One region of the Enterobacter sp. 186315 genome, then DNA from elsewhere that is predicted to be linked to it. Evidence: predicted binding sites of a transcription regulator. Region 1 holds the regulator's gene; each other region holds the start of a gene.
The links. The regulator LexA, encoded in region 1, represses DNA repair genes until DNA is damaged. The targets are predictions, from matches to a motif close to TNCTGTATGTACATACAGNA.
Positions count from the first base shown of each region.

Region 2: uvrB (excinuclease ABC subunit UvrB) is a predicted target of LexA. The motif match lies at 5,419-5,438, and genes of this name have one in related genera.
Region 3: metR (HTH-type transcriptional regulator MetR) is a predicted target of LexA. The motif match lies at 2,222-2,241, and genes of this name have one in related genera.

Region 1 is NZ_JBPTTK010000014.1:32,433-40,409, forward strand. It holds gene ubiC (chorismate lyase) at 133-630, shown strand; gene ubiA (4-hydroxybenzoate octaprenyltransferase) at 644-1,513, shown strand; gene plsB (glycerol-3-phosphate 1-O-acyltransferase PlsB) at 1,602-4,022, opposite strand; gene ACSVHP_RS15795 (diacylglycerol kinase) at 4,177-4,545, shown strand; gene lexA (transcriptional repressor LexA) at 4,654-5,262, shown strand; gene dinF (MATE family efflux transporter DinF) at 5,327-6,664, shown strand; gene ACSVHP_RS15810 (CsbD family protein) at 6,784-6,993, shown strand; gene zur (zinc uptake transcriptional repressor Zur) at 7,047-7,559, opposite strand; gene ACSVHP_RS15820 (cupin domain-containing protein) at 7,674-7,977, shown strand, end outside.
Region 2 is NZ_JBPTTK010000023.1:29,828-37,804, reverse strand. It holds gene moaC (cyclic pyranopterin monophosphate synthase MoaC) at 1-477, opposite strand, end outside; gene moaB (molybdenum cofactor biosynthesis protein B) at 481-993, opposite strand; gene moaA (GTP 3',8-cyclase MoaA) at 1,018-2,007, opposite strand; molybdenum cofactor riboswitch at 1,995-2,129, opposite strand; gene yvcK (uridine diphosphate-N-acetylglucosamine-binding protein YvcK) at 2,355-3,263, shown strand; gene uvrB (excinuclease ABC subunit UvrB) at 3,328-5,343, opposite strand; gene ACSVHP_RS19610 (ABC transporter ATP-binding protein) at 6,096-6,818, shown strand; gene bioD (dethiobiotin synthase) at 6,781-7,482, opposite strand; gene bioC (malonyl-ACP O-methyltransferase BioC) at 7,475-7,977, opposite strand, start outside.
Region 3 is NZ_JBPTTK010000018.1:16,353-24,329, reverse strand. It holds gene yigL (sugar/pyridoxal phosphate phosphatase YigL) at 1-367, shown strand, start outside; gene ACSVHP_RS17660 (carboxylate/amino acid/amine transporter) at 450-1,349, shown strand; gene metR (HTH-type transcriptional regulator MetR) at 1,237-2,190, opposite strand; gene metE (5-methyltetrahydropteroyltriglutamate--homocysteine S-methyltransferase) at 2,307-4,568, shown strand; gene ACSVHP_RS17645 (dienelactone hydrolase family protein) at 4,647-5,453, opposite strand; gene udp (uridine phosphorylase) at 5,714-6,475, shown strand; gene rmuC (DNA recombination protein RmuC) at 6,611-7,977, shown strand, end outside.

The DNA.
Region 1 (7,977 bases):
GGCGCACTTTTTTTGGCGTCGCCCGCGCTGTTGCGCCATTGTTGCGAATGTGATCGCTAAATAGCGTTTGCCCGCCCTCAATCCGCTTTTCTGCGATACAATGCCTTTACGTTATGTATCGGAGAGTCTGGCATGTCACACCCCGCGCTAACGCAACTGCGTGCGCTGCGCTATTTTGACCACATACCCGCGCTTGACCCGGAGCAGCTCGACTGGCTGCTGCTGGAAGATTCCATGACAAAACGTTTTGAGCAACAGGGCAAAACGGTCACCGTGACGCTGATTCAGGAAGGGTTTGTCACCGCTGAGGCGATCGCCAGCGAACTGCCGCTGCTGCCGCTGGAAGAACGCTACTGGCTGCGTGAAATCCTGCTCTGTGCCGACGGCGAGCCGTGGCTGGCCGGGCGTACAGTCGTGCCCGAATCCACGCTATCCGGTCCTGAGCTTGCGCTACAAAAACTGGGTAAAACCCCGCTGGGGCGCTATCTTTTTACCTCGTCTGAACTGACGCGTGATTTTATTGAGATTGGTCGCGATGCCGACCTGTGGGGGCGACGTTCCCGCCTTCGCCTGAGCGGTAAACCGTTAATGCTGACGGAGCTTTTCTTACCGGCATCGCCGTTGTACTAAGAGGAAGAAAAAAATGGAGTGGAGCCTGACGCAGGACAAGCTGCTGGCCTATCACCGCTTAATGCGAACGGATAAACCCATCGGCGCGTTGCTGCTGCTGTGGCCAACCTTATGGGCGCTGTGGGTCGCGACGCCCGGCCTGCCGCCGCTGTGGATCCTCGCGGTGTTTGTTGCGGGCGTCTGGCTGATGCGCGCGGCGGGATGCGTGGTTAACGACTACGCCGACCGTAAGTTTGACGGCCACGTTAAGCGCACGGCTAACCGTCCGCTGCCGAGCGGCCAGGTCACAGAGAAAGAGGCCCGCACGCTGTTTGTGGTGCTGGTGGTGCTCTCGTTCCTGCTGGTGTTAACGCTGAATACCATGACCATCCTGCTGTCCGTCGCCGCGCTGGCGCTGGCGTGGGTCTATCCGTTTATGAAGCGTTACACCCATCTGCCGCAGGTGGTGCTGGGGGCGGCCTTTGGCTGGTCGATCCCGATGGCGTTTGCGGCGGTGAGCGAAACGGTGCCGCTGAGCTGCTGGCTGATGTTCCTCGCCAATATCCTCTGGGCGGTGGCGTACGACACGCAGTACGCAATGGTCGATCGGGACGATGACCTGAAGATTGGCATCAAATCAACCGCTATCCTGTTTGGTCGTCACGACAGGCTGATCATCGGTATTTTGCAGGTGGCGGTGCTGGCGCTGATGGTGGCGATTGGTCGCCTGAACGGGCTGAACTGGGCGTTCTACTGGTCGGTGCTGGTAGCGGGTCTGCTGTTTGCGTATCAGCAGAAGCTGATTGCGAAGCGCGAGCGCGAAGCCTGCTTTAAAGCGTTTCTGAACAATAACTACGTTGGCCTGGTGCTGTTTTTAGGGCTAGCGATGAGCTACTTCTCATAAAAGAACGGCAGCCGGATGGCTGCCGTTTTGTTTTCTCCCTCTCCCTGTGGGAGAGGGCCGGGGTGAGGGCATCAGGCTGCTGATGACATCACTCGTCCTGCGTCGCACTCTCAATCGTCAAGCGCACGTCAGACGTAATCAGGTCAGCCAGCATCTGGTAAACCTTCATCGTTTCTTCCGGCTCAGCGTCGCCGGTATCGCTGATAAACCCTTCATCACGCAGCGTCAGCACTAACGAGCTGAATACCGCTTTGTCGAAGAACTCCGGCGCGTTAATGCCGTGCAGAACGGACAGGCGCTGTGCCAGCGTCCGGCTCTCTTTTTCCAGCGTACCGCGGTTGATGGACGGGTTCGCGCTCAGCAGCCAGAAGGTAATGGCGTAACGTTGCAGCGTTTCACGCGCGCCAGCCGCCAGCAGTTGCAGGGTGCGGGAGCGTGACGGGTTAATGTGCAGCTCGTCACCGGTGACCGTAATCAGCCCCTGACGTTGCAGCTCTGCGGTGAGTTTATCCAGCTCTGCCGCCAGCTCGTCTTTACTCCAGCGCAGGAACAGCTCCGCTTTCAGCATCGGGTACAGCGCGTCGACATGGCGCAGCAGCTCCTGACGTGAAATACGGCGATGCTGGGTAATGATGGCCGCCATCAGCGATGGCAACATCAGCATATGCGTGATGTTGTTTCGGTAGTAGGTCATCAGCACCGCCTGCTCGCGCGGCAGAATGATGATGTCCCCGATGGTGTCTTTCTCGACCTCGAACTTGTTCATCTGCAACGCATGTTCGATCAGCTCGTTCGCGGTGCTGGTCGGCACGGTTGAATCCACCGAGTACGGCACGTTGCGCATGATGTCGAGATAGCAGTCGAGCTGTTCGGTGAGCTGCTCGCGGGTCAGCGAACGCTGACGCGAGGCCAGCAGCGCGGTACAGCACAGGTTCATGGCGTTGGCCGCACCCGCGTTGTTGATACGCACCATCAGCTCGGCGGCGATACCGTTTACCGTTGGCGTCAGCCAGGCAGGACGCACCGCTTCGATAGGATCGATAGACTCGCGCCACTCTGGTACATGGTGGTTCAGGTAGGTCATCAGCGGCATCGGCTCGCCAAAGTTCACGTAGCCCTCACCGAGGTTGCGCAGCTTGCTCAGCCCGCGCAGCATCTGCGGCAGACTCTCTTTCTCTTTGGTCGCCCCGCGCAGCTCTTTGGCGTAGGTACCCACTTCCATCACGTGTTCGTAACCGATGTAAATCGGCACCAGCGTAATCGGACGGGTGCCGCCGCGCAGCATCGCCTGAATGGTCATCGACAGCGTGCCGGTCTTCGGATCGAGCAGACGACCGGTGCGGGAACGGCCACCCTCCACGAAATACTCAACGGAATAGCCACGGCTGAACAGCTCGCCCAGATACTCGCGGAAGACGGTGGAATAGAGCTTGTTGCCTTTAAAGGTGCGTCGAATAAAGAACGCGCCCAGACGGCGGAAAATCGGCCCTGCTGGCCAGAAGTTCAGGTTAATCCCAGCGGCGATATGCGGCGGGACAAGACCCTGGTGATACAGCACGTAGGAGAGCAGCAGGTAGTCCATGTGGCTGCGGTGACACGGCACATAGACAATTTCATGTCCGTCGTGCGCCAGCTGGCGAACGCGCTCGGCGTTGTGAACGTTGATCCCCTGATAAAGGCGGTTCCACGTAAAGCCCAGAATACGGTCGGAGAGGCGGATCATCTCGTAAGAGAAATTCGCGGCGATCTCTTCCATCAGCGCGATGGCGTTCTGCTGCGCTTTCTCGTGAGAAATTTTCTTGCTGCGCGCTTCGTCTTCGACGGCGCGGGCAATGGCTTTCGAGGCCAGCAGCTTGTTAAAGAGATCCTGGCGCGCAGGCAGGCGCGGCCCGACGGCAGCCAGACGCTGGCGGGCGAAGTGCATACGCGCAACGCGCGCCAGTTTTTGCGCAATGATTTTGTCCGTACCGTGTTCGTCCGCCATGCGGCGCAGCGAAACGGAAGGGGAGAAACGCACAAAGCTGTCGCGTCCCAGCCAGGAGACCGCAAAAAACTTCTGAATACCGTTAAGCATACGCAGCGGCGGATTCTCTTCGCCTTTTTCGCGGCCCGGACGGCGGCCAAACATCACCGATACCGGCACCATCTGCACATCCAGCTGTGGATTGCTGCGGTGCAGGTCGAGGTAGTCGTGGAACAGTTTGATGGACTCTTCTTTCGGCGTGTAATAGGTAAACACGCGCGGCCCGCCGTGAATGAACACGTAGCGCGGCAGCAGAGTGCCGTCGATTTCGAGCGGCTCAAGCGGGTCAGGGAGGTCGTGCGCCAGACATTGGGCGCGGAGCGTCAGCAGGTCTGCCTTCGAGTTATAAGGCAAAACGTACATAATAGGGCGAGAGGTATCCAGCCCTAATTCCAGCGCAGGTTCCGCCGGGATAGACTTGCTTTTTACCAGGACGCTTAATGGTAAATTAAGTAATTTGTAGTAAATTCGTGGCCAGCCGGACATAAACGATGTAAAGCCTCTGGTTAATAATGCAAATGCGGCGCAAGGATAACAGAATGCGCGCAAAATTTCTGTTGTTACCCGTCATACTTAAGGCGGCAGCAAAACGCGCTGCAACCCTAATTACTGACGCTATTTTCACTAAAAGGTTCTTTTAATGGCCAATAATACCACTGGGTTAACTCGAATCATCAAAGCTGCCGGCTATTCATGGAAAGGTTTCCGCGCCGCGTGGATTAATGAAGCTGCTTTTCGCCAGGAAGCCGTTGCCGCCATTGTCGCGGTGATTATCGCCTGTTTCCTTGATGTTGACGCAATAACCCGCGTACTTCTCATCGGTTCGGTACTTTTGGTGATGATAGTGGAAATTATCAATAGCGCTATAGAGGCCGTGGTCGATCGTATTGGCTCCGATTTTCATGAGCTGTCCGGTCGTGCGAAAGATATGGGGTCTGCCGCAGTTCTGTTGTCGATTATTACCGCATTAATCACCTGGGGCACGCTTCTCTGGTCACATTTTCGATAAGCCTTCAGGAATCACTAACTGCCTGGTTTTTTGTGCAGTTTTTGATTCCAAATTCGCCTTTGACTGTATATACTCACAGCATAACTGTATATACACCCAGGGGGCGGAATGAAAGCGTTAACGACCAGGCAGCAAGAGGTGTTTGATCTCATCCGGGATCACATCGGCCAGACGGGTATGCCACCTACGCGTGCGGAAATCGCGCAGCGTCTGGGGTTCCGTTCTCCAAATGCTGCCGAAGAGCACCTTAAAGCACTGGCACGTAAAGGCGTACTGGAGATTGTTTCCGGCGCGTCTCGTGGTATTCGTCTGCTGGTGGAAGAAGAAACCGGTATTCCACTGGTAGGCCGCGTTGCAGCAGGTGAACCTCTGCTCGCACAGCAGCACATTGAAGGTCACTACCAGGTTGATCCTGGCATGTTCAAACCGAGCGCGGATTTCCTGCTGCGCGTTAGCGGGATGTCCATGAAAGACATCGGTATTCTCGACGGCGATCTGCTGGCGGTTCACAAAACTCAGGATGTGCGCAACGGTCAGGTTGTGGTCGCACGTATTGATGATGAAGTGACCGTTAAGCGTCTGAAAAAGCAGGGCAACACCGTGCAGCTGCTGCCTGAGAACAACGATTTTTCCCCTATCGTGGTGGATTTGCGCGAGCACAATTTCTCCATTGAAGGGCTGGCCGTCGGCGTGATCCGCAACGGCGAATGGCTGTAATCTCTTCCTGACAGGCTGCGGCACTCCCGCAGCCTGACTCATTTTTCTGCCCCGGTATGTTCTCATGTCATTGCTGACCGCTTCTGATAAGGCGCTGTGGCGTCTTGCGTTGCCGATGATTTTCTCCAATATCACCGTCCCGCTGCTGGGGCTGGTTGATACCGCCGTAATTGGCCATCTCGATTCCCCCGTCTATCTGGGCGGCGTCGCCATTGGCGCCACGGCAACCAGCTTCCTCTTTATGCTGCTGCTCTTTTTGCGCATGAGCACCACGGGCTTGACGGCCCAGGCGTACGGCGCGAAAGATCCGCTGCGTCTGGCGCGGGCGCTGGTACAGCCGCTGATCCTGGCCCTGGGCGCTGGCGTGCTCATTGTGCTTTTACGCACGCCGCTTATCGATCTGGCCTTACACATCGTGGGGGGCAGCGAAGCGGTGCTGGAGCAGGCCCGGCGCTTCCTTGAAATCCGCTGGCTCAGCGCTCCGGCCTCCCTGGCAAACTTAGTGCTGCTCGGCTGGCTGCTCGGCGTTCAGTATGCGCGCGCCCCGGTTATCCTGCTGGTGGTGGGCAACGTCCTGAACATTGTGCTCGATCTCTGGCTGGTGATTGGGCTGCACATGAACGTTCAGGGCGCGGCGCTGGCAACGGCCATTGCGGAATACGGCACGCTGATAATCGGCTTGTGGATGGTCTGGCGCGTGCTGCACATGCGCGGCATCTCTCTTGGGATGCTGAAAACCGCCTGGCGCGGGAATATCCGCCGGCTGCTGGCGCTGAATCGCGACATCATGCTGCGCTCGCTGCTGCTGCAACTCTGCTTTGGCGCGCTGACGGTGTTTGGCGCACGTCTTGGCCCGGAAATCGTCGCGGTTAACGCGGTGCTGATGACGCTGCTGACCTTCACCGCCTATGCGCTCGACGGCTTTGCGTATGCCGTGGAAGCCCACTCCGGGCAGGCCTACGGCGCGCGTGAAAGCGGTCAGCTGCGCGAGGTCTGGCGCGCTGCCTGCCGTCAGTCGGGGCTGGTGGCGCTGGCGTTTGCGCTGATCTACGCCTGTCTGGGCGAGCATATTATTGCGCTGCTCACCTCTCTGCCTGCGCTGCGGGAGCTGGCAAGCCACTACATTCTCTGGCAGGTGATATTACCGGTGGTGGGCGTCTGGTGTTATCTGCTGGACGGGATGTTTATTGGCGCAACGCGCGGCGCGGAGATGCGTAACAGCATGGCGGTGGCGGCGGCAGGCTTTGGCCTTACGCTGCTGACGGTGCCGTATCTGGGCAACCACGGCCTGTGGCTGGCGCTGGCGGTCTTCCTCTCCCTGCGCGGCCTGTCGCTGGCGTATATCTGGCACCGTCACTGGCGCAACAACACCTGGTTTGCTTCCCCTCACGACAGAGCGTGATGGTTAAAGATTCTGAATATGAAACTGACCGCCGAATCCTTAACTACAATAATTATCACGTCCAGCAGAAATGTACGTCACGGACGTTATGAATTCACGCTTAACACGAGGACACGATTATGAATAAAGACGAAATCGGCGGCAACTGGAAGCAATTCAAAGGTAAAGCGAAAGAACAGTGGGGTAAACTCACCGATGACGACATGACCGTCATTGAAGGTAAACGTGACCAGCTGGTAGGTAAAATCCAGGAGCGTTACGGTTACGAGAAGGACCAGGCTGAAACTGAAGTTAAAGACTGGGAAACCCGCAACGATTACCGCTGGTAACCCTTAGCAGTTTACGTCCCTCTGAAGGCGGCCTTGAGCCGCCTTTGTCTTTTCTAGCGCGGTTTTTTCTTCACCAGAATAGAGTGATCGTGCTGGCACTCATCGTGATGATTGCAGGATTCCACTTCTACACACGCAGAACATAGCCCGTGTGCTTCAATCACGTTATGGCGCAGCGCAAAGCCCATTTTCGCCGCCAGCGTATGCATAATATCTTCCACCCCTTCCGCACCCTCTTCTTTAACGACGCCGCAGCGGTCGCAAATAAACATGGCGGACGTGTGGGTCGGCTGGTCAAACAGATGGCACAGCACGTAGCTGTTGGTTGACTCAACCTTATGAACAAACCCCTGCTCCAGCAGGAAATCCAGCGCGCGATAAACGGTAGGCGGCTTGGCCTGCGGTTCGCTTACGCGCAGCAGATCCAGCAGATCGTACGCGCTGATCGCCCCCTGTTGCAGGCTCATCAGACGCAATACCTCAAGGCGCTGCGGGGTCAGGCGCACATTGCGTTGCGCACACAGCTTTTCAGCCTGCGCCAGCAGCTCTTTTGTGGACTTCTCCATGAAGCACCTCGGATGAAATAGGAAGGAAGACCCTCACTTTACCATGTTCTGCTAAAAACACCGAGGATCGCCAGGTGTGCTATACCTGACGCATCGCAATCCGGGGAGCACACCATGAAAAGACCTGACTGTATTCGACACTGGCGCGACGTTGAGGGCGCGGATGATTCCACCTATCCCGACAGCAACGAGCTTTTTTCCATCGGCGCGCCGCTGGCCCGCAGGCTCGGGCTGGGGCGCATCGGCATTCATCACGAGCGCCTACCGCCGGGACGGCGTACCTCTTACCCTCATGCCGAAAGCGACGAAGAGGAGTTTATCTACGTGCTGGAGGGATATCCCGAAGCCTGGATCAACGGCTATTTGTGGAAGCTGGAGCCGGGCGATAGCGTGGGGTTTCCTGCCGGAACCGGCGTGT
Region 2 (7,977 bases), on a different contig from region 1:
GCTGTCCACCTTAAAATCGCCCGACTTGCCGCCGCTTTTTGCCAGCAGGCGCAGCGGGCCAATCACCATGTCTTTTTGTACGGCTTTGCACATGTCGTAGATGGTCAGCGCCGCCACGGAGGCCGCCGTCAGCGCTTCCATCTCTACGCCGGTCTTACCGGTTAAGCGGCAGAGGGATTCGATGCGCACGCGGTTGTGCTCCGGCTGCGCCTGAAGGTTAACCTCGACTTTGCTCAGCATCAGCGGGTGGCACAACGGAATTAAGTCCCAGGTGCGTTTCGCCGCCTGGATCCCGGCAATGCGGGCGGTGGCAAACACGTCGCCCTTGTGGTGGCTGCCGTCGATAATCATCGCCAGCGTTTCTGGCAGCATGGTAACAAAGGCTTCAGCGCGCGCTTCACGCACCGTTTCAGCTTTGGCGGAGACATCCACCATATGCGCTTCGCCAGCGGCGTTAATGTGGGTCAGTTGCGACATAGCTTACTTCTTCAAATGAGGATGGAAATTACACGGACGGGTACGGGCATCGAGCTGCGGGGCGATAATGTTTTCCCACGCGGTGCGACAGGCTTTGGTCGACCCCGGCATGGCGAAAATCAGGGTGTGGTTTGCCACCCCCGCCACGGCGCGCGACTGCAACGTGGAGGTGCCAATCTCTTCAAACGAGAGCATCCGGAACACTTCACCAAACCCTTCGACTTCGCGGTCAAACAGCGGCAGCAGCGCTTCGGGGGCCTGATCGCCTGCGGTAAAACCGGTACCGCCGGTGATCAGCACCACCTGCACATCGTCGCTCGCTATCCAGCGGGAAACTTCAGCGCGAATGGCGTAGCGGTTCTCTTTCACAATCGCCTTATCGATAACCTGATGCCCGGCCTCGGTTGCCGCGTCGCGCAGCCAGTGGCCGGAGGTATCATCCTCTTCACCACGGCGGTCGGACACGGTAAGAATGGCAATACGGGTTGGGATAAACTCGGCGCTTACCTGACTCATCTTCTGGTTCCTTCTTAAGACTGATTACCCGCCAATGTAGGACAGGTTCTGAGTAATTCCGGTGTTGCCCTGATGCAGGAAGTGGGTCTGCTTTTTGTGCGTCAGCGCCTCGGAAATCCGCGCCTCAAGCGCGTCCTGTTGAGCATCGTCTGCCAGCAAATCACGCAGATCCACGCCGCCGTCGCCAAAAAGGCACAAATGCAGCTTGCCGACGGACGACACGCGCAGGCGGTTACAGCTGGCGCAGAAGTCTTTCTCGTAGGGCATGATCAGCCCGATTTCCCCTTCGTAATCCGGGTGACAAAAGACCTGTGCCGGGCCGTCGCTGCGCTGGCGGATCTGGTGGATCCAGCCGCGTTTAAGCAGCTCGTCGCGCAGCACCATGCCGGAGATATGATGGCGGCGGAACAGGTCGCTGCCCTCGCCCGTTTCCATCAGCTCAATAAAACGCAGTTGAATGCGGCGCGGTTTTATCCACGCCAGGAAGGTGTCCAGCTGATGATGATTCACATCGCGCATCAGCACCGTATTGACTTTCACCTTGTCAAACCCGGCGGTAAACGCGGCGTCGATGCCGTCCATCACCTGGCGGAACTTGTCCTGGCCGGTGATGGCGTGGAACTGACGGGCGTCGAGGCTATCGACGCTGACGTTAATCGCCGTCAGCCCCGCGTCGCGCCAGTTCGCCACGTCGCGCGCCATGCGGTATCCATTAGTGGTGACCGCTATCTGACGGATACGGTCGTTTTCACGCACGGCGGCAATGATGTCGGGGAAGTCGCGACGCAGAGAGGGTTCGCCCCCGGTCAGACGGACTTTTTCGGTGCCGAGTTCTGAGAACGCACGCGTGACGCGGCGCACTTCATCCACGGAGAGGAAGCCGTTATTGGTAGTGCTGCCGGGTTTATAGCCATCGGGCAGACAGTAGGTGCAACGGAAATTGCACACATCGGTAATCGACAGACGCAGGTAGAAAAACTTACGCGCGAATGCATCAGTGAGTTGTGAAGCCATGTACACCTTTCCAGATACGGGAGGCACAGTCATTTCTTTCTGTACCCTGGTGGCAAATCCGCCACGGCCAGAGCGCCATATCTTTCGACACAGGCACAAAGGCTAGAGTGTATGTTTTCAAAATTGAAAACGTGGTTATGGCGATAGTAGCGCGGAAATCCCCACTTCGCCATTCTCGGTTTCGCTATATAATTAACTACATAACGACCTGTTCGTGCATTTTCGCTACAGAATACGCAAAAATGGGTCTTTCGCATTGATATACGTCATTTTGGACCGGGTGAGGCATCGTCTTTTAGGGGTAGTTAGGGTACTGTGACGCAGATAAATCGTGATAAGGAATAGGTATGCGCAATCGCACTTTTGCGGATCTCGACCGGGTTGTAGCCATTGGCGGCGGTCACGGCCTGGGACGGGTGATGTCTTCGCTCTCTTCGCTCGGTTCCAGGCTAACCGGGATCGTCACCACCACCGATAACGGCGGCTCTACCGGGCGTATTCGTCGTTCGGAAGGGGGCATCGCGTGGGGTGATATGCGCAACTGTCTGAACCAGTTAATTACGGAACCAAGCGTCGCTTCGGCGATGTTTGAGTATCGTTTTGGCGGTAACGGCGAACTTTCCGGGCATAACCTCGGAAATCTGATGCTAAAGGCGCTCGATCACCTGAGCGTGCGGCCGTTAGAGGCGATCAATTTAATACGAAACCTGCTGAAAGTGGACGCGTTCCTGATCCCGATGTCAGAACATCCGGTTGACCTGATGGCCATTGATACGGAAGGGCATGAAGTTTACGGCGAGGTAAATATCGACCAGCTGACGCTCCCGCCGAAAGAGCTGATGATTTACCCGAGCGTGCCGGCCACGCGGGAAGCGATCGACGCCATCAGCGAAGCGGATGTGATTTTGATTGGCCCCGGCAGTTTTTATACCAGCCTGATGCCCGGCCTGCTGGTAAAAGAGCTGGCGCAGGCGCTGCGCCGAACCCCTGCTCCGATGGTCTATATCGGCAATCTGGGGCGCGAACTCAGCCCGGCGGCGGCGAACCTGTCGCTGGCGGATAAGCTCAATATGATGGAGCAGTACGTCGGCAAAAAAATTATTGACGGCGTGGTTGTAGGGCCGAACGTGGATGTGTCCGGTATTGGCGATCGGATGGTGGTACAGGAGCCGCTGGAGGCCAGCGACATCAAATACCGCCATGACCGCCACCTGCTGCGCGAGGCGCTGGAGAAGGCGATTCAGGCGCTGGGATAAGGTCGTTTTGTGCGGCCTGATGCCCTCACCCCAACCCTCTCCCATAGGGAGAGGGAGAAAAAACCTACGACGCCGCAATAAACAGATCCCGTAACTGATGCAGCTGGTCGCGGATCTGCGCCGCCTCTTCGAATTCGAGGTTTTGCGCGTGCTGCATCATCTGCCCTTCCAGCTCGTGGATCTTCTGCTGCAACGCTTTCGGGGTCAGCGCGACGGTATCTTCTTCCACCACGGCACGCGCTTTGCCGCGCCCTTTCGACTTGGTCTTCGCAATGTTCTGGCCCAGCGCCAGAATATCCACCACCTTCTTGTTCAGACCCTGCGGCGTGATGCCGTGCTCTTCATTGTAGGCCTGCTGCTTCTCGCGGCGACGCTCGGTTTCGCCAATCGCTTTCGCCATTGACGGGGTGATTTTGTCCCCGTAGAGGATCGCCTTCCCGTTGACGTTACGCGCGGCGCGACCGATGGTCTGGATAAGCGATCGCTCGGAGCGCAGGAAGCCCTCTTTATCGGCGTCCAGAATCGCCACCAGCGACACCTCAGGCATGTCCAGACCTTCTCGCAGGAGGTTGATACCCACCAGCACGTCAAACTCGCCCAGGCGCAAATCGCGGATGATCTCCATGCGCTCGACGGTGTCGATATCGGAGTGCAGGTAACGCACCTTCTCGCCGTGCTCTTCCAGGTATTCGGTCAAATCTTCGGCCATGCGCTTGGTCAGCGTCGTCACTAGCACGCGCTCGTTGATGGCGGAGCGGGCGCGGATCTCCGACAGCAGATCGTCGACCTGCGTCGCCACCGGACGCACTTCGATAATCGGGTCGAGCAAGCCCGTCGGACGCACCACCTGATCCACCACTTCGTCACCGGATTTTTCCAGCTCGTAGTTGCCCGGCGTGGCCGATACGTAGATGGTCTGCGGGGCCAGCGCTTCAAACTCTTCAAACTTCAGCGGACGGTTATCGAGCGCCGACGGCAGGCGGAAGCCATACTCCACCAGCGTCTCTTTACGGGCGCGGTCGCCGCGGTACATCCCGCCGATCTGCGGAATGGTGACGTGGGATTCGTCCACCACCAGCAGGCCGTCTGCCGGAAGGTAGTCAAACAGCGTTGGGGGCGCCTCGCCCGGCCCGCGGCCGGACAGGTAGCGGGAGTAGTTTTCCACGCCCGAGCAGTAGCCCAGCTCGTTCATCATCTCCAGGTCAAACTGGGTACGCTGGCTGATGCGCTGCTCTTCAAGCAGCTTGTTATTCGCCAGCAGCACCTTACGCCGGTCGGCCAGCTCGACTTTGATCTCTTCCATCGCCTGCACGATGCGCTCGCGCGGCGTTACGTAGTGGGTTTTCGGATAGACGGTGAAGCGCTGAATGGTCGATTCAACGTGGCCGGTGAGCGGGTCAAACAGCGACAGGCGCTCAACCTCTTCGTCAAACAGCTCCACGCGCAGCGCCATATCGTCTGATTCCGCCGGGAAGATGTCGATCACTTCGCCGCGCACGCGGAAGGTCCCGCGCTGGAACGCCTGATCGTTACGGGTGTATTGCAGCTCGGCAAGACGGCGCAGAATGGCGCGCTGATCGATGATCATCCCCTGCGTCAGGTGCAGCATCATCTTCAGATAGAGATCCGGATCGCCCAGACCGTAAATAGCCGACACCGACGCCACCACAACCACGTCGCGCCGCTCCAGCAGCGCTTTGGTGGCCGACAGTCGCATCTGCTCAATGTGTTCGTTCACCGACGCATCTTTTTCGATAAAGGTGTCGGAGCTCGGGACGTAGGCTTCCGGCTGGTAGTAATCGTAGTAGGAGACGAAATACTCCACCGCGTTGTCCGGGAAGAACTCTTTCATCTCGCCGTACAGCTGCGCGGCGAGGGTTTTGTTGGGTGCCAGCACCATCGTAGGGCGTTGCAGATCCGCAATGACGTTTGCCACGGTAAAGGTTTTACCGGAGCCGGTCACACCCAGCAGGGTCTGATGTGCAAGACCGTCTTCCAGCCCCTCTTTCAGACGACGAATCGCCTCAGGCTGGTCGCCCGACGGACGGAAAGCAGAATTTAGTTTAAACGGTTTACTCATGGGCGATGACCTGATGACGTTATTAGCGGCAGGTCTGTAATTTTACTCGCAGTTGCCAGGATTGCCAGTAATTAATACTGGATGAAAAACCAGTAGCATGTCAGGCTTTATGGAGTAGCGTTCGAATGATTAGCGGGATCGGGGATAAAATTTGAACTGTGACAAGATAAAACGCTGCCCTGACCCGGTTATCCCCAGAACTTTTTCTTTTTTAACATTTGTCAAGGGATGTAAAGTCAGATTCCCGGGAACAGGTGACACTTTCATTACGCTAATTGCTTTTATTTAACCAGTTAATTTTTAACAGATATTTCCTAAAGCCGCGTTTCGCACCAATTCAGGCGTAACCCGCGTATTCTCTCGCTTTTCGCGTGTTTTCTAACTCTCATACACATGGTTATCCACAGGAATAGTGGATAACTGCTTCCAGCCCGTATGGACCGCCACTCGGGCGATTCCCGGTTTTTCCCAGCGGCGGGTTAACAAAAAATTTTTATAGCTCTTTTTTGATGGTAATCAGTTGAACCACAGATAACATTTGGTGAGATCTTAATCACATTTCGCCTATTTTTACCGTTGCACCACCACCCGACACCGTCAGCACTGCCGCTGTGCAACTCTCTCCGACCGCTCACCTGAACCCGAGGCGCATTCCTAAAAAAGGGGCTTTTTTAATCAACTTCGTGTTTCTGGCAGGTCTTTTGCAGTATCTGAAACGAGCCTTGCCCACAACGATTTTTAAGGAGAGAAAGATGTTGAGTCTGCGTGCAGTGAACCAGTTCTACGGAAGCCAACATACGTTATGGAACGTGGATTTAGATTTTCCGCAAGGCCAGTGTACCGGGGTGATTGGCCTGCCGGGGATGGGGAAAACCACCCTGATGAACTGCATCGTCGGCAATGTGCCCGTCGACAGCGGCACCATCATCTGGCACGAGGCGGGCGCACCGCCCTGCGACCTGCTGCACCAGCCGCCGGAACTGCCCCGTATCCCCGGCATTGGTTACGTGCCGCAGGACAGGCGGATATTCTCGCAGCTGACAATCGAAGAGAATCTGCATATCGCCCTGCGGGCAACGGGGCAGCGCGACGCCGGTGCCACAGGCGACATCTTTGACCTTTTCCCGCAGCTTTATCCCCTGCGCCAGCAGCGTGCTAATGGGCTGACGCCTGATGTGCAGTACCAGCTGGCGCTCGCCAATGCGCTGGTGAATCGCCCACGCGTGTTGATTCTGGATGAGCCGATGCACGGCGCGGAACCGAGTTTCGCCCAGAAGTTAGGGCAGCTGCTGGTGCGGCTGAGTCAGGAGCTGGGGATGACGGTGTTACTGGCAGAGCAGCAGCTGTCGTTTATTCGCCGGGTGGCTGACCGCTTCTGTCTGCTTTATCGCGGGCGTAACGTGGCGCAGGGCCACGTTAACGAGCTTAACGATGAGCTTATAGCCCACTGGATGACGCGTGAGGCAAGGCGCTGAGATCGAGATACCGCCCGGTGTCGGCGTTTTCTGCCCCGCCCGCAAGCCACGGAATTTCACCGAGGAACGGCGCGGGGAGCAGGCGTTTAAGCGTTGCCAGATACTCCTGATGACGCCTGCCGGGCGGCGTAACGTCGTTCGCCACCCAGCCCGCCAGCCGCAGTCCGGCCTGCCGAATTGCCTGCGCGGTGAGCATCGCGTGGTTGATGCAGCCGAGCTTAACGCCCACCACCAGAATGACCGGAAGCTGCTCCGCCTGCACCCAGTCGGCGAAGGTGTGGCTTTCTGAAAGCGGCGTAAACCAGCCGCCCGCCCCCTCCACCAGCACCCATTCGGCCTGCTGCTCCAGCGCGCGCAGGCCGCCGGACAGCACGGCAAAATCGATATCGCGCCCTTCGTCCGCGCTGACGATATGCGGCGAGGTCGGCTCGGCGAAGGTATAGGGGTTAACCTCGTCGTAGCTCAGCGCCAGGCTACTGTGACGCTGTAGCGCCAGGGCGTCGGTATTGCGCAGCCCGTCGGGCGTCATCTCGCTGCCGGAGGCAACGGGCTTGTAGCCTGCGGTGCGGTATCCCTTCAGATTCGCCGCCTGAAGCAGCGCGGCGCTGGCGACGGTTTTACCTACTTCGGTATCCGTGCCGGTCACAAAATAACGTTCAGTCACGTTCGATAATCCCATGAAAAAGTTGATAAGAGAGCGTGAACGCCCCCTCCTGCTGCGGCCAGGCCATCTCCAGACGCTGCAACTCGCCGCGCGTCAGCGGCTTGTTGTCGCGCCCGGAATGCAGATGCGTGGCGCCGATGCCCTTAAGCGATCGCATGGCGCTGAGCGCGTCGTTAAAGGCAAGGGTGATGGTCTGCACCCTGTAGCGATAACGCCAGCCGCGCAGCGCCTGAAGCACCGCCTCCTGCGAGAGAAAACGGTTGGCGTGCGCCCGGGCGTCTACCGCCTGCCACGCCTGATTTAGCTCCGGCAGGGAGCTTTCCAGCAGCGTGGTAAAAGCAACCTTCCCGCCGGGGCGCGTGACGCGGTACAGCTCGCCTAACGCCTGCGGCAGGCTGCTGCACCACTGCACCGCAAGATGGCTCCAGACCAGATCAAACTGCGCGTCCGCCAGCGGTATGGCCTCGATATCCGCCACCAGATAGCGATCCGCCG
Region 3 (7,977 bases), on a different contig from region 1:
CAAAGTGTTCTTCACCTGCGAAAGCCATGAAGCGCTGCTGCCGCTGGAGCAGGCGATCAACGCCCGCTGGGGCGATCGCGTCAACGTCAGCTTCTCCACGCTGACCTGTCTGGAAGTGATGGCGGGCGGCGTTTCCAAAGGACACGCGCTGGAAGCCGTGGCCCAGCGCCTGGGCTTTGAGCTGAAAGACTGCATCGCGTTTGGCGACGGCATGAACGACGCCGAGATGCTCTCCATGGCGGGCAAAGGTTGCATCATGGAAAACGCGCACCAGCGCCTGAAAGATCTGCACCCGGAGCTGGAAGTGATCGGCACCAACGCCGATAACGCCGTGCCGAAATACCTGCGTAAACTGTTCCTTGAATAATCTTCATTTGGTTGTTTAACGTCCAGTTGTCAACCAAAGAGTTCGCTACAATGCCTGTCCTTCTTTCTGAGAGACAAGCATTGTGGCGCTACTCATTATCACCACCATCCTGTGGGCCTTCTCCTTTAGCCTGATTGGCGAATACCTTGCCGGTTCGGTCGACAGCTATTTCTCGGTGCTGATGCGCGTGGGGCTGGCGGCGCTGGTGTTCCTGCCGTTCCTGCGCACGCGCGGGCAGACGCTTAAAACCCTCCTGCTTTACATGCTGGTGGGCGCCATGCAGCTTGGCATCATGTATCTGTTCAGCTTCCGGGCCTACGTTTACCTGTCCGTATCGGAATTCCTGCTCTTTACGGTGCTCACGCCGCTCTACATCACCCTGATTTACGATCTGCTCAGCAGGCGTCGCTTGCGCTGGGGATATCTGTTGAGCGCCGCGCTGGCCGTGCTTGGCGCGGCGATTATTCGCTACGACAAAGTGAGCGATCACTTCTGGACGGGCCTGATGTTCGTGCAGCTGGCAAACATCAGTTTTGCCATTGGCATGGTGGGCTACAAGCGCCTGATGGAGACCCGCCCGATGCCGCAGCACAACGCCTTTGCCTGGTTCTATATGGGGGCGGCGATCGTTGCGGTGGCGGCGTGGTTTATGCTCGGTAATCCGCAAAAGCTGCCGACCACGTCGGTGCAGTGGGGCGTTCTGGTCTGGCTGGGCGTGGTGGCGTCAGGGCTGGGGTACTTCATGTGGAACTACGGCGCTACGCAGGTAGACGCCGGTACGCTGGGGATCATGAACAACGTGCACGTGCCCGCCGGGCTGCTGGTCAACCTCGCCATCTGGCAGGAGCAGCCGCACTGGCCGAGCTTCATTATTGGGGGAACGGTGATCCTGGCTTCGCTGTGGGTACATCGCCGTTGGGTCGCTCCGCGCTCCGCACAAACGGAAGATGGTCGCAGGCGTGATTCCGCGCTGAGCGAATAAACGCTTCAGTTACCGGCTGACGCTGCTCGCCGTCGCGCACGGCGGCGTACAGTCGGCTCCACAGTCCTTCACCCAGGGTTTTGGTCACCACCAGACCCTGGCGTTCAAAACTCTCCACCACCCAGTGCGGCAGCGCCGCGATGCCCATCCGGGCGGCAACCATCTGGATCAGCAGCAGGGTGTTATCCACGCTTTTCAGCTGTGGACTAATGCCTGCGGGTTGCAGGAAGTGACGCCAGATATCCAGCCGACTGCGTTGGACCGGGTAAATCAGCAGGGTTTCGGACGCCAGATCTTCCGGCGTGACGCGCGTTTTCGCCGCCAGCGGGTGATCCGGTGCCAGCACCAGGCGCACCTCAAAATCAAACATCGGTGAATAGTGCAAGCCGCTGCGCGGCAGAATGTCGGACGTCAACACCAGATCCAGCTCGCCCTGTTGCAGCGAGGGCTGCGGGTCAAAGGTCACGCCGGAGGTAAAGTCCATCTCCACCTGCGGCCACTTCTGGCGGAAGTTCTCAAGCGCCGGGGTCAACCACTGAATACAGCTATGGCACTCAATGGCGATGCGCAGTTTGGTCTGCTGCGGCTCATTGCACGACTGCAACGCGCTCGCAATCTGCGGCAGCACCTGATTCGCCAGCTGCAACAAAATTTCGCCCTGCGGCGTAAAGCGCAGCGGCTGACTCTTACGCACGAACAGACGAAAGCCAAGGCGTTGTTCCAGATCGCTGAACTGGTGAGAAAGGGCAGACTGGGTCTGGTGCAGCGTGGCCGCCGCCGCCGCGAGAGAGCCGCAGTTCCGCAACGCCTGGAGCGTTTTCAGGTGTTTAATCTCGATCATGAAAGTCCTTCACTTCGCCATGAGCATTTTGCGCTTGAGGAATATACAGTACCTACACATTATGGAAGTGTAAACATCTGGACGGCTAAATCCTAAAAATTCACAGGGGACACACCATGACGATTCGCAGCCACACCCTCGGTTTCCCACGCGTCGGCCTTCGTCGCGAACTGAAAAAAGCACAAGAGAGCTACTGGGCGGGCAATACCACCCGTGACGAACTGCTGGCGGTGGGCCGCGAGCTGCGTGCGCGCCACTGGGATCAGCAAAAGCAGGCGGGCATTGACCTGCTGCCGGTGGGCGATTTCGCCTGGTACGACCATGTTCTGACCACCAGCCTGCTGCTTGGCAACGTGCCGGCTCGTCATCAGAACAAAGATGGATCGGTGGATATCGACACCCTGTTCCGCCTGGGGCGCGGCCGCGCACCGACCGGGGAACCGGCGGCAGCGGCGGAAATGACCAAGTGGTTTAACACCAACTACCACTACATGGTGCCAGAGTTTGTGAAAGGCCAGCAGTTCAAACTGACCTGGACGCAGCTGCTTGAGGAAGTGGACGAAGCGCTGGCGCTGGGCCATAACGTTAAACCTGTTCTGCTCGGCCCCGTTACCTATCTGTGGCTCGGCAAAGTGAAGGGCGAGCAGTTCGACCGCCTGAGCCTGCTGAACGACATCCTGCCGGTCTACAAACAGGTGCTGGTGGAGCTCGCGAAACGCGGTATTCAGTGGGTACAAATCGATGAACCGGCGCTGGTGCTGGAGCTGCCGCAGGAATGGCTCGACGCCTTCAAACCGGCCTACGACGCGCTTTCAGGCCAGGTGAAGCTGCTGCTGACCACCTACTTTGAAGGCGTAGCGCCTAACCTCGACACTATCATCGCGCTGCCGGTCCAGGGGCTGCATGTGGATTTGGTGCACGGCAGCGATGACGTAGCCCAGCTGCACAAGCGCCTGCCGATCGACTGGCTGCTCTCTGCGGGGCTGGTTAACGGGCGTAACGTCTGGCGCGCCGATCTCACTGAGAAATATGCACAAATAAAGGATATCGTCGGCAAACGTGAGCTGTGGGTGGCCTCCTCGTGCTCCCTGCTGCACAGCCCTATCGACCTGAGCGTCGAAACCCGTCTGGATGCCGAGGTGAAGAGCTGGTTTGCCTTCGCGCTGCAAAAATGTGAAGAGCTTGCGCTGCTGCGCGATGCCCTGAACAGCGGCGACACGGCGGCCATTGCCGACTGGAGCGCACCGATTCAGGCGCGTCGTCACTCGGCCCGCGTGCATAATCCGGCGGTGGAAAAACGCCTGGCGGCCATCACCGCTCAGGACAGCCAGCGTCAGAACCCTTATGAAGTCCGCGCGGAAGCGCAGCGCACCCGCTTCAACCTGCCCGCGTGGCCAACCACCACCATCGGCTCGTTCCCGCAGACCACGGAAATTCGCGGCCTTCGTCTGGACTTCAAAAAGGGCAACCTCGATGCGGGCAACTACCGGACCGGCATCGCGGAACACATCAAGCAGGCGATTGTTGAGCAGGAGCGTTTGGGTCTGGACGTGCTGGTCCACGGCGAAGCCGAGCGTAACGACATGGTGGAATATTTCGGCGAACATCTGGACGGTTTCGTCTTCACCCAGAACGGCTGGGTGCAGAGCTACGGCTCCCGCTGCGTCAAGCCGCCGGTGGTAATCGGGGACATCAGCCGCCCGGAAGCGATCACCGTGGAGTGGGCGAAGTATGCCCAGTCCCTGACCGACAAGCCGGTGAAAGGCATGTTGACCGGCCCGGTGACCATTCTCTGCTGGTCCTTCCCGCGCGAGGACGTCAGCCGTGAAACCATTGCGAAGCAGATTGCGCTGGCGCTGCGTGACGAAGTGGCAGATCTCGAAGCCGCAGGCATCGGCATTATCCAGATTGACGAACCGGCGCTGCGCGAAGGCCTGCCGCTGCGTCGGAGCGACTGGGATGCGTATTTACAGTGGGGCGTGGAGGCATTCCGCCTTAACGCGGCGGTAGCGAAGGACGACACCCAGATCCACACCCACATGTGTTACTGCGAATTTAACGACATCATGGATTCTATCGCCGCGCTGGACGCCGACGTGATCACCATTGAAACCTCGCGTTCGGACATGGAGCTGCTGGAGGCGTTTGAAGAGTTCCACTACCCAAACGAAATCGGGCCGGGGGTGTATGACATTCACTCCCCGAACGTGCCGGATGTGAAATGGATTGAAGCGTTATTAAAGAAAGCGGCTCAGCGTATTCCGGCGGAGCGCCTGTGGGTAAACCCGGACTGCGGCCTTAAGACGCGCGGCTGGCCGGAAACCCGCGCGGCGCTGGCGAACATGGTGAAGGCGGCGCAGAACCTGCGTCAGGCATAGCGGCGCTGAATTGCCGGGTGGCGGCTGCGCTTGCCCGGCCTACAGACAGGCCCGGTAAGGCGTAGCCGCCACCGGGCTTTAGGCTTTTTTCCCACCGTACTGCCTGAACCACGCCAGCATTCTCTGCCAGCCGTCTTTCGCAGATTCCGGGTGATAGCTCGCACGGTAATCGGCGTTAAACGCGTGTCCCGCTTCGGGATACACAATAATGTCCGCTTTGGCGTTTGCCGCCCGCAGCGCCTGACGCATCGACTCCACCGTATCAAGCGGGATGCTCGTGTCCTCAGCGCCGTAAAGCCCCAGCACCGGCGCGTTAAGATCGACCGCGATATCCAGCGGATGCTTCGGTGAATTCAGCGTTTTTTCACCCACCAGCTTACCGTACCAGGCCACGGCTGCCTTGAGCTGCGGGTTGTGGGCGGCGTAGAGCCAGCTAATGCGACCGCCCCAGCAGAAGCCGGTGACCATCAGACGGTGCGGATCGCCGCCGTTGCGGGCGGCCCAGCTGGCTACATGGTCAAGATCGGCCAGCACCTGCGCGTCCGGGACTTTACTCACCAGATTGGCGAACAGGGTCGGGATATCGCTGTAGTCGTTCGGATCGCCCTGGCGGAAATAGAGTTCCGGCGCGATGGCCAGATACCCCTCCAGCGCCAGGCGGCGGCAAATATCGCGAATGTGCTCATGCACGCCGAAAATCTCCTGAACCACAATCACCACCGGCAGCGGGCCGTCGGCGGATTTCGGGCGGGCGTGCCAGGCCGGCATGTTATCCCCCTGCGAGGGGATAGAGGTCTCACCTGCGCTGATTGCCTCTTCCGGGGTGGTGACAATCGTTGAAGCATGAGGGGCAGCAGCAGGTGCAAAACCGGATTTTTCAGTCATGGCATTCTCCGTACCAATGTTGAGTTAGCGCAAAGGTAAATATAGTCACTGTGTTAACAACTCACATTGCCTGATACGGTCTATCTTTTGTGCAACAGACCGCGCTATAAGATTGTTAATGTGATGTTAGTCACTTTTTTATGGAAATTAACTGCAATCATTTTCATTCATGGTGAGATGCGTCACGAAATTTCACCCACTGCTTCTGTAAAGTACCGTTTTACTTCTCCTGACTAAACCGACCCACAGAGGAGTCACCTATGTCTAAGTCTGATGTTTTTCATCTCGGCCTCACTAAAAACGATTTACAAGGGGCTACGCTCGCGATCGTCCCTGGCGATCCGGAGCGTGTGGAAAAGATCGCCGCGCTGATGGATAAGCCGGTCAAGCTGGCATCCCATCGCGAATTCACTACCTGGCGCGCAGAGCTGGACGGCAAACCGGTTATCGTGTGTTCTACCGGTATCGGCGGCCCGTCTACCTCTATCGCCGTTGAAGAGCTGGCGCAGCTGGGTATTCGCACCTTCCTGCGTATCGGCACCACCGGCGCGATTCAGCCGCACATCAACGTGGGTGACGTTCTGGTGACCACCGCTTCCGTCCGTCTGGACGGCGCAAGCCTGCACTTCGCACCCATGGAATTCCCGGCGGTAGCTGATTTCGAATGTACGACTGCTCTGGTTGAAGCCGCGAAATCCGTTGGCGCCACCACGCACGTTGGCGTAACCGCCTCTTCTGATACTTTCTACCCAGGCCAGGAGCGTTACGACACCTTCTCCGGTCGCGTGGTGAGCCGCTTCAAAGGCTCTATGGAAGAGTGGCAGGCGATGGGCGTGATGAACTACGAGATGGAATCTGCAACGCTGCTGACCATGTGCGCAAGCCAGGGTCTGCGCGCCGGTATGGTGGCGGGTGTTATCGTTAACCGCACCCAGCAGGAGATCCCGAACGCCGAAACCATGAAGCAGACCGAAAGTCATGCGGTGAAAATTGTGGTTGAAGCGGCTCGCCGCCTGATCTAGTCCTCTCTTCAAAGATAAAAGGCCGACCTGTCGGCCTTTTTTTTGCGTAGCGCCTCGCAGGAAACTCCTTTCAAACTGGACGTTTATACAGCACAATTCTATTTTGTGCGGGTCATTCTTTGATGTGGGGGCGGTGTGGATATCTCAATCCTGATTTATGCAGTGATGGCGCTGGTGGGCGTGGGGTTAGGCTGGCTGATGTCCAGCTATCAACACGCGCAGCAGAAGGCCGATCAGCTGGCAGAGCGCGAGGAGATGGTCGCTGAGTTAAGCGCGACGAAACAACAGCTTGCCCAGAGCGGACACTGGCGTGACGAGTGCGAGCTGCTCAACAACGAACTGCGCAACCTGCGCGATATCAACACCTCGCTGGAGGCCGATCTCCGCGAAGTCACCACCCGCCTTGAGTCCACCCAGCTGCACGCGGAAGATAAAATCCGCCAGATGATTAACAGCGAGCAGCGCCTGAGCGAACAGTTTGAAAACCTTGCGAACCGGATTTTCGAGCACAGCAACCGCCGCGTCGATGAACAAAACCGCCAGAGCCTCAACAGCCTGCTGACGCCGCTGCGCGAGCAGCTGGACGGTTTTCGCCGCCAGGTGCAGGACAGTTTTGGTCAGGAAGCCCGCGAGCGGCACACCCTGGCGCATGAAATTCGTAATCTCCAGCAGCTGAACGCGCAGATGGCGCAGGAGGCTGTTAACTTGACGCGCGCGCTCAAAGGCGACAACAAAGCGCAGGGCAACTGGGGGGAAGTGGTGCTGACCCGCGTGCTGGAGGCCTCTGGCCTGCGCGAAGGCTACGAATACGAAACCCAGGTCAGCATCGAAAACGACGCCCGCTCGCGAATGCAGCCTGACGTCATCGTGCGTCTGCCGCAGGGCAAGGACGTGGTCATCGACGCCAAAATGACGCTGGTGGCCTACGAGCGCTACTTCAATGCCGAAGACGACTACACCCGCGAGTCGGCGCTACAGGAGCACATCGCCTCCGTGCGTAGCCATATTCGCGGGCTCGGTCGCAAAGATTACCAGCAGCTGCCGGGGCTGCGTTCGCTCGACTACGTGCTGATGTTTATCCCGGTCGAGCCTGCTTTTCTGCTGGCGCTCGACAGACAGCCCGAACTGATCACCGAGGCGCTGAAAAATAACATTATGCTGGTCAGCCCCACGACGCTGCTGGTGGCGCTACGAACCATCGCCAACCTCTGGCGCTACGAGCATCAGAGTCGAAACGCGCAGCAGATCGCCGATCGCGCAAGCAAGCTGTACGACAAAATGCGCCTGTTCGTCGACGACATGTCCTCTGTGGGGCAAAGCCTCGATCGCGCGCAGGATAACTATCGTCAGGCGATGAAAAAACTCTCGTCCGGGCGCGGTAACCTGCTGGCGCAAGCGGAGGCGTTTCGCAGCCTCGGCGTTGAGGTAAAACGCGAGATTAATCCGGATCTGGTGGAACAGGCCACGGCTCAGGATGAGGAGTATCGTCTGCGCGAAGGAGC